One region of the Glaciecola sp. G7-5 genome, then DNA from elsewhere that is predicted to be linked to it. Evidence: predicted binding sites of a transcription regulator. Region 1 holds the regulator's gene; the other holds the start of a gene.
What was found. The regulator LexA, encoded in region 1, represses DNA repair genes until DNA is damaged. The targets are predictions, from matches to a motif close to TACTGTATNNNNATACAGTA.

Region 1 (4,805 bases):
ACCAATGTCTTTATGATTTGTTGTTAGTAACCAGCGCATTATCCCCGCAGGGGCGCCGTGGTGATGATCATCATGGCCATCGTGGTCATGACTCGTTGAATGAGTAGTGTCAGTAGTGGTAGACATTTTTTACTCCTTACCATTCATTATTGCGTTAACGTCTTTTGCCTGTACTAGGTCACCAGTGTTGTTACCCCAAGCATTACGCTCATAAGTAACCACAGCGGCAATTTCTGACATTGTTAATTGTTTAGCGAATGAAGCCATCGATGTACCGGGGCTACCTTCTACGATAATTCTGATGTGCCCTGGGATATCCTCAAGAGCCAATGCTGAACCTTTAAGTGCTGGGAATACACCGGGCAAGCCTTCACCGTTAGGCATATGGCACGCAGCACATACTGAATCATAAATACCTTTACCTTGTGACATTGCTTCTTCCATGGTCATATTCATGGCAAGTAAACGCTGTTCTTCTTCCCGAGCGCGCTGAGCCATCGCTTCTTGCTCAGCCACCCAAGCATCATATTCAGCCGGGTCTTTAGCAACAACGACAATAGGCATAAACCCATGGTCTTTACCACAAAGCTCAGCGCACTGGCCGCGATACACACCAGGGGTATTTACTTTCGTCCAAGCTTCGTTAATAAAGCCTGGGTTAGCATCTTTTTTGACCGCAAAATCAGGTACCCACCAAGAATGGATAACATCATCTGAGGTAATTAGAAATCGTACTTTTTTACCTGTTGGAATAACGAGTGGACGGTCAACTTCTAGCAGATAGTTTTCTGTCTTGGTGAGTTCGTTGCGAATTTGTCCCTGCTCAGTAGCTAACACCGAGAAATACTCAATGTCATTATCCATATAGCGATAGTTCCACTTCCACTGCGACCCAGTTACTAAAATTGAAACGTCGGCTTTACTCGCGTCTTCCATGTCAATCAGCGTATAGGCGGCAGGAACTGCCATAAAAATCAAAATGATGAAAGGCACTACCGTCCATACGACTTCAACGGTTAAATTCTCATGAAAGTTGGCTGCTTTTGCACCTTTTGACTTGCGATGTACCACCATTGAGTAAAACATGACGGTAAATACGACCACTGCGATGACAACACAAATCCCAAACATGAGCATGTGCAAATCGTAAACTTGGTTACTGATATCTGAGACGCCTGGGCGCATGTTCAAATCTGACCGGCCAGTATCGACCACATCCGCTGCAAAGCTTGAGCAAGCAACTAAGAAAAGAGACAGAGAAGAAATGATATTTCTGAACTTCACACTAACACTCCCGTTACGCCTAACAAGTCGAATTTGGTTCTAAAAAAACGAGAAAACACGATTTGCAGACATAGTTTTAAATTAAAGTAATACATTTGTTCTTTTTTTGTTAATAGCGGCACAATAATCTTTCAATTCGCTTCAGTAGTCTAGTGTTTTATCGTTTTTTTTTGCTGAATATCATCGCGTTTTTCGATTTAACAGTAAAACACGCATACAAAAAAGGACAGTCCAAAAGGAACTGCCCTTACTATGAATATCTGTATTCTAATTGCTTTTTAAAAGCAGTAAATTTTATTAGAGGTCGCTACGGTCGCGAATTACGCCTACTGCGAGGCCTTCTATCGTAAAAAACTGAGATGCTAAATCAACACGAATTGGGGAGAAACTTTCATTCTCAGCATGCAATAGTATTTCACTGCCTTTTCGTTCAAAGCGCTTAACGGTAACATCTTCATCAACTCGGGCTACCACAACCTGACCATTATTCACTTGGTCTGTTTTATGTACAGCTAGCAAATCACCATCCATAATGCCGATGTCTTTCATACTTTCCCCTTTTACGCGAAGCAAAAAGTCTGCGCGCGGGTGAAACATGGCGGGATCACATTTGAAGCGGTTTTCGATATGCTCTTGCGCCAAAATAGGCTCACCAGCAGCCACTTGACCAATTAGAGGCAAGCCGTCTTCGACTTGATCTTCAAGATCAACATTCAACTTAATACCACGAGAGGTGCCTGGTAAAATTTCGATTACGCCTTTCTTAGCAAGAGCTTTAAGGTGTTCTTCAGCAGCGTTAGCTGACTTAAACCCGAGTTCTCGTGCAATCTCGGCGCGAGTAGGTGGCATGCCGGTTTCAATCATTGTGCTTTTCACCAGATCGAGCACTTGTAGTTGTCGTGGAGTTAGTGGACGCATAAACAGCCTGTTTTTCTATACAGTTAAACGAAGTATATCCTTTAAACATCAAGAAGCAACAACTATTTGTAAATAGTCGTTGTGATGTACGAGGGCAAAATGCCATAAATTACTACACGATTTTTGATTCTCGTCTGTATTAGCTTCGTGTTAACATTGTTTTCGCTGCGGTGCTTGTGCATTTTTTGATAACGGCGAATCCTCTGGCATACATCTTCAAAAAGTGTAATGTATACCGTATTAACTAACCCATATAAAGTCGGAGTGACTATGAATTGGATGGCCTCGTTTCTACGTTTTGTACTCGCCAAACCTATCGGATGGCTAGTAAAGGTAAAGAGTGTCCCTGCTGATTTAGAAAAAGAATTGGGTATAGATAAAAGCAGACCCATCGTTTATTTACTGCAAACGAAATCGTTAACCGATTCAATTGCACTTGAAAAGTCAAGCCAAGAGCTAGGACTTCCCAGCCCTTTAAAAAAATTGTCTTTGCTTAACCTCGAACACAAACGAAGCTACTATTTAGATAGGCCGCAAAGCATTTTTTCTCGCAAAATTAAACCTACTACAATTGAAGATAACTTTACCCAGATGTTTCAATATCAGCGTGAGCACGAAGATTTAGATGTTCAGGTAATTCCTGTGTTTATATCGTGGGGACGCTCTGCTGGTAAAAGTAAGTCTGGCTGGGCGCAACTTATCGCCGTAAAGGCTTCACCGAACTGGTTACGTAAGTTTTTCATCGTTTTATTCTTTGGTAGAGACAATTTTGTTAGTTATTCTAAACCTGTCTCTACCCGCCAAATGGCCCTGCTTCAAGGGAGTGATAAGCAAATTGCGCACAAGCTTATTCGCGTCGCACGCACCCATTTTCAGCGCAAACGTCAGGTCTTATCAGGGCCAACCTTGCTCGAACGTCAAGAATTATATAATTCTGTGCTAGGCGCACCAAGCGTCAAACTAGCGATTGAAGAAGAAATCCAAAATAAGCAACTGAGCCCCCAAAAAGCAAAAAAACAAGCTAAAAAATACGTAGATGAAATTGCCGCCGACTATCGAGAAGGTCTTATCCGTTTAGGTGAAAGAGTGCTCTCGAGAATTTGGAACAGAATATATGATGGTATAGAAGTAAAGCACGCTGAGCGAGTACGTGAATTAGCTGCCAACGGCCATGAAATAATCTATGTGCCCTGCCATAAAAGTCACATGGACTATCTTTTATTAACCTATGTGATTTATAACGAAGGCTTGGTAACGCCGCACATTGCCGCCGGTATTAACCTGAATTTTTGGCCTGCAGGCCCCATATTTAGGCGTTGTGGTGCGTTCTTCTTACGTCGAAGCTTTGCTGGCAATAAATTATACAGCAGTATTTTCAGGGAATACTTAGAGTTACTTTTTAATAAAGGATACTCAGTTAAATACTTCCCCGAGGGAGGTCGCAGTAGAACGGGCAGATTGCTTCCTCCTAAGACGGGCATGCTTGCAATGACCATTCAAGCAGTCACAAAAGGTGTCAAACGACCGGTGTCTATCGTGCCTGTTTATTTGGGTTATGAACACGTTATGGAAGTTAAAAGCTACCAGAAAGAGTTAAAAGGAAAAGGGAAACAAAAAGAGTCTAATACTCAAGTTTTTTCCGCTATCAGGAAGCTTAAAAATTACGGCCACGGGTATGTTAATTTTGGTGAACCCATCGCTTTACATAATTTTCTCGACAAGCAAGTCCCTGATTGGCGCAATGATATAAATGATGAAGATAAAAAACCGAAATGGTTAACGCCGACAGTCAATGTGTTGGCAAATTCAGTAATGGCAAATATTAACAAAAATGCAGCCTTAAGTGGGACTGCGCTACTCGCGTTTTGTCTATTGTCGTCAAAAACTCACATTATGAGTAAAGACGATTTAGTCAAAGCAATCGACGACTTCCTGTCCTTGTTTAAAGAAAGCCCCTACAGTAAAGATGCGACTTTTCCGGACGAAGATGCGAGTCAAATTGTTGAGCGGACCCTAGCACTCAATAGATTTCAGCAAAGCGAAGATCGATTTGGATTAATGGTATCGCCGAAAAAAGACAGTGCTGTTTTGCTCACCTTTTATCGCAACAACATATTACATATGTTTGCCTTACCAAGCTTGATTATGGCTGCCGTATTCGCCCACAAGAATATCAGCAAGAGCACACTACTCGAACTAACGGCGCAGCTTTATCCAATGCTAAAGCGTGAATTTTTTATGTATTTTAGCAGCGATGAAGTCAGCGCTTACGTTGAACAACTGATAAGTTATTTAAAATCTGTAGGCATGCTTGTACAAAAGGGTAAATACTTAACCGTTGTTGAACCTAGCTCGGCTGAATTCCATAGTGCATGGTTGTTAAGTAGAGCTATGCAAGAAACGTGGCAACGCTATGCAGTAGTACTACGTGTATTAGAATCAGAAAAAACCATCGGGCGGGCCCAGCTCGAACGCCAATCCACGGGTATTGCCGAACGTCTGTCATCACTTTTCGGCATGCATTCTCCTGAGTTTTATGACAAAAACGTGTTGGCCACCTTCGTTAATGCACTCAAAGAAAATCATTTAGTGCAAAGCCGTGA
Region 2 (4,805 bases), 1.2 Mb from region 1:
ATTAAAAAGGCGACAAAACCTGTTTAATTAACTTTTTAGCTAATGCGTCAGCTATCTTAACAGGGTTGTAACTTTGCGTAGGCTAACATAAGCCACTTACTGCCAATATTATCAAAGTGCACCTGCACACGGCCGTGCTCTCCACTACCTTCGTAGTTTAATACGGTGCCTTCTCCAAATTTAGCATGCATAACGCGTTGGCCTAAAGAGTAGCCGCTGTCAACAAACGAGCTATGTGAAACTTGTGCACTAAAACGATTGTGAACAGGTTGGGCAACTTGTGAACGTAGACGTATTTCTTCGATAAAATCACTGGGTATTTCGCGCACGAAGCGAGAAATAGTATGGTATTTATCTTGCCCGTATAGGCGACGAGTTTCAGCGTAGGTGATTACCAATTCTTGCATTGCACGGGTCATGCCCACGTAGGCTAAACGGCGTTCTTCTTCAAGTCGGTCAGGCTCTTCGTTACTCATATTGCTGGGGAACATGCCTTCTTCAACACCTGCTAAAACGACTAATGGAAATTCTAGTCCTTTGGCTGTATGAATCGTCATAAGTTGCACTGCGTCTTGGTCTGCATCGGCTTGGGCTTCACCGGCTTCTAAACTGGCGTGTGCCAAAAACGCGGCCAAAGGGGTCATCTCTTCTGTATCATCGGGCATTTCGAATTGCTTAACCGCAGTCACAAGCTCTTGTAAGTTCTCGATTCTCGCTTGGGCTTTATCACCCTTCTCTGCTTGATACATTGCATATAAGCCAGACCCTTTTATGACTGTATCGGCCTGCTCATGCAATGGCATTTCGTAGGTATCTTTAGCTAGGTTATTAATGGTGTCAAAAAAACTGGCCAAGGCATTTGCAGCGCGTCCCGATAAGCGTTTCTCGCTGATCATTGCATTACCCGCATCCCACATTGATTTGTTTTGCTCCCGTGCGAATTGACGAATATTGCCTAAGGTTTTGTCGCCTAAGCCCCTTGCTGGGGTGTTCACCACTCGCTCAAAGGCAGCGTCGTCAACGGGGTTACTCAACAAGCGCAAATAGCTCAAGGCATCTTTTATTTCTTGGCGTTCGAAGAATCGTAGCCCACCATAAATACGATAAGGCATGCGCTGGTGCAATAAAGCTTCTTCTAAAACACGTGATTGCGCGTTATTGCGGTATAAAATTGCGCATTCTGCTAAGGCCGCACCTTGTTCATGAAAGTCTTTTATGCGCGCTACAATAAAACGCGCTTCGTCTACTTCGTTAAAGCCGGCATAAAGCGCTATTTTTTTACCTTCTTCACCTTCAGTCCATAGCTTTTTACCTAAGCGGCCGCCGTTATTATCGATAACTGCGTTAGCCGCATTTAGAATATTACTCGTTGAGCGGTAGTTTTGTTCAAGGCGTATGGTCTGTGCATTAGGGAAGTCTTTTAAAAAGTGCGAAATATTTTCAACATTTGCACCGCGCCAGCCGTAAATTGATTGATCGTCATCTCCCACAATCATCATGTTGTTGTCTTTGGTGGTCAGCAGTTTAAGCCATGCATACTGAATATTGTTTGTGTCTTGAAATTCGTCTACTAATATGGCTCTAAATCGTTGTTGATAGTGTTTTTTGAGTGAAGCGTTATCGCGAATAGTTTCAAAACAGCGCAATAGTAGTTCAGCAAAATCCACTAAACCTGAGCGCTGACAAGCATCTTCGTAGGCTTGATAGATATCGCGCATTTTCTTTTGATTTGGGTCGTCGAAGGTCTCAACTTGAGCTGCTCGTAATCCTTCGTCTTTATTGCCATTTATGTACCATTGCACTTGCTTTGGTGGCCAATGTTTTTCATCTAAGTTAAGTGCTTTAATGAGTCTTTTAACTAAACGATATTGATCATCAGAGTCAAGAATAGTGAAATTTTGTGGGAGTTTTGCTTCTTCGTAATGCAGTCTAAGTAAACGATGGGCCAGCCCATGGAAAGTACCCATCCACATATTATTAAGCGAGCTGCCCATTAGTTTCTCAACTCTAGAACGCATCTCTTTAGCGGCTTTATTGGTAAAGGTTACTGCTAATATGCCATAGGGAGAGATGTGCTCAACTTCCATTAACCATGCAATGCGATGCACTAGCACCCGGGTTTTACCGCTTCCTGCACCTGCCAATATCAGCATGTTTTGGTTTGGTGCCCCAACAGCTTCGCGCTGTGGGTCGTTTAGTTCGTCAAGAAGCCGTGATACATCCATTAAATAACCTTTGTAATACCAGTGAAGTGTGTAAACACCTTTTTTATAAGCGCCTAATATAGCAAGAAAGAGGCCGTAAAGCTGTCTATTTATACAGCATTTGTGGCCAACTGAAAACCTGTACCAAGAATAGGCTACTTAGGACGACTTTTAGAGATTACTTCTCCCAAACTTGCATATTGATTTGCGCCTAAACGAGCTAAAGGGTTTACACTTAATGCATTTATATACATGCGCTCGTCTTTTTCGTTCACTACACTGTCATTAAGGTATAAAGAAATAGCTTGTGCAAATACCAGTTGTTGTGGTGAATTCCCAATTTCGCTAGTACTGTGTACTTTACATAAATACGCAATAGGGCAATCAGCTATACGTTTTAAAGGCCAGCCTTGCTGTTCAACCAAGGTGATATTATTTTGGTTCACTTCACTTTCACCATAAGCGAGGGTTGACGCAGTTGCTGTGACCGTGTCTGCTTGCTCAACATGGGCAATATGGATAACGCAATAGGCCCCTTCTACCAAGTTCGTGGCAGTATCTTTAAATGCCCCGTTAGGTTTTTTACCCATCGACAACATACACAAGGGTGGATCTGAACATACGGCATTAAAATAGGAGAACGGCGCCAAGTTCATGCTTTTATTCGTGTTTTCGCTAAGCACCCAAGCAATAGGGCGAGGAATAATGGTTTGGGTCATTAGATGGTAAATATTACTACTCGATAGGCTCGATAAATCTATATTCATAAACGCTTCTCTGTTATCAGGCTTGGTTTGGCGTACAATTTTAAGTGAAAACGGCGATATTTTTAGAGCCAATAATGGCCAAATTAAGCCGCTTTTACCTCTAGTATATCTTTTTAGCATAAAAATAACGGTTTTTAGCGTAAATTTATTGGCTAAGCTTATTCATTTCTCTTGTATTTAGCACTACACTAGCCGATACACAATAAGTGTTTATTAATTAGATAAGTATTATGGGCAAAGATAACCGTGTTAAGTTAGATGAGTTTGATGAAGAAGAATTAGCGCACGCATCAGATCATAAAAGTGCAGCAAAAATAAGAGCTGAGCTTGAAAAGAAAAAGCGCGAGAAAAGACTCAAGAACAACGAGTCTAAACAGCGTCATCACAGTGAGCATGAATCAAAAGACGATTATTGAGTGGTCTTCAAGCATATAGGATTTGGCTTAACCATTATTGCTATCGCTTGTTTTGTGCCAGGCATAATACTGCCTATGTTCGTTCTAAATATGGACATGGCGGTGGGCTTGTCTGGTGCAGGATTTACTTCAGGTCTTGTCAACAAAGAACTTTCAATTCTTGCTACGGTGTCTGAGTTGTGGCGCGAGCAGCGGTATTTAGTTTCCTTCCTTATTTTCGCTTTTTCTATTTTAATTCCAATTGCGAAAACGGTACTAGTTAGCTTCGCCTATTTCATACACGATACCGTAAAGCAACAAAAGCTGACAAAATTCGTCGCGATAATAGGCAAGTGGTCCATGGCCGATGTGTTTGTTGTGGCCGTGTTTTTAGCGATATTGTCTACCAACCATGCGCAAAGTAAAGAAGCGCACGAACTTTCCTTTTTCGGTATGAAAATAGCCTTTGAAATAAGTACCCAGACCTTATCTAACGTAGGGCAGGGGTTTTATTTCTTTGTGGCGTATTGCGTATTATCTTTAATAGGTAGCCAGTTCATACTGAAAAGTGTAAATGATAATATTAGCTCGCTAAAAATACCCGATGCTGAGCAATTGCAATAACTCTATTACACGGGTAACAGTCAGCAATACCGTTATTTAACGGCGGCGTTGTCATCAAAAATGTTTTGGTCCATTGAGTCGCAAGGCATATCGCAGTTGGGCTTACCTACTATTTTCGCCGGCACGCCCGCGACTGTCACGCAAGGTGGTACGTTGATTAATACGACGCTACCCGCGCCTACTTTTGAGCCTCTACCAATTTCGATATTGCCGAGTATCTTAGCACCCGAACCAATCATTACACCTTCACGTACTTTAGGATGGCGGTCACCTGACTCGCTACCAGTACCTCCAAGAGTGACTTCTTGTAAGACTGAAACATTATCTTCAACAACTGCGGTTTCACCAATAACAATGCCGGTTGCATGGTCTAACATAACGCCTTTTCCTATGCGTGCTGCAGGGTGAATATCAACTGAAAATACCTCAGAGTTTCGGCTTTGTATAAATAGTGCTAACTCTTTACGCCCAATTTGCCATAAATAATGCGCTAAACGATGCACCTGCAATGCTTGAAAGCCTTTAAAGTAAATCAGTACTGGCAGGTAACTAGATACAGCAGGGTCTCGGTGCACAATGGCTTGCGCGTCAGCAACAGCAGCCTCAACAATTGCGGGGTTGAGCAAATATGCTTCATCAAACATTTCACTTACCGCAATAGCTGGCATTACATCGTCGCTTACTTTATTCGATAAGATAAAGCTTAGCGAGGTCTCAAAATTATGGTGGTTTTGTACGCAGGCGTGCAAGTAGCTCGCAAGCATAGGCTCTTTCGCAGAAACTTCTTTAGCTTCTTGTTTTAAGGCAAGCCAAAA

Region 2: uvrD (DNA helicase II) is a predicted target of LexA. The motif match lies at 2,305-2,324, and genes of this name have one in related genera.

What each region holds. Positions count from the first base shown of each region.
Region 1 covers NZ_CM147892.1:506,936-511,740, forward strand. Annotated here, with positions in the region: gene ctaD (cytochrome c oxidase subunit I) at 1-126, opposite strand, end outside; gene coxB (cytochrome c oxidase subunit II) at 130-1,284, opposite strand; gene lexA (transcriptional repressor LexA) at 1,582-2,202, opposite strand; gene plsB (glycerol-3-phosphate 1-O-acyltransferase PlsB) at 2,473-4,805, shown strand, end outside.
Region 2 covers NZ_CM147892.1:1,685,453-1,690,257, forward strand. Annotated here, with positions in the region: gene rarD (EamA family transporter RarD) at 1-27, shown strand, start outside; gene uvrD (DNA helicase II) at 57-2,225, opposite strand; gene AC0L6H_RS07290 (flavin reductase family protein) at 2,360-2,971, opposite strand; gene AC0L6H_RS07295 (hypothetical protein) at 3,202-3,387, shown strand; gene AC0L6H_RS07300 (paraquat-inducible protein A) at 3,463-3,990, shown strand; gene cysE (serine O-acetyltransferase) at 4,023-4,805, opposite strand, start outside.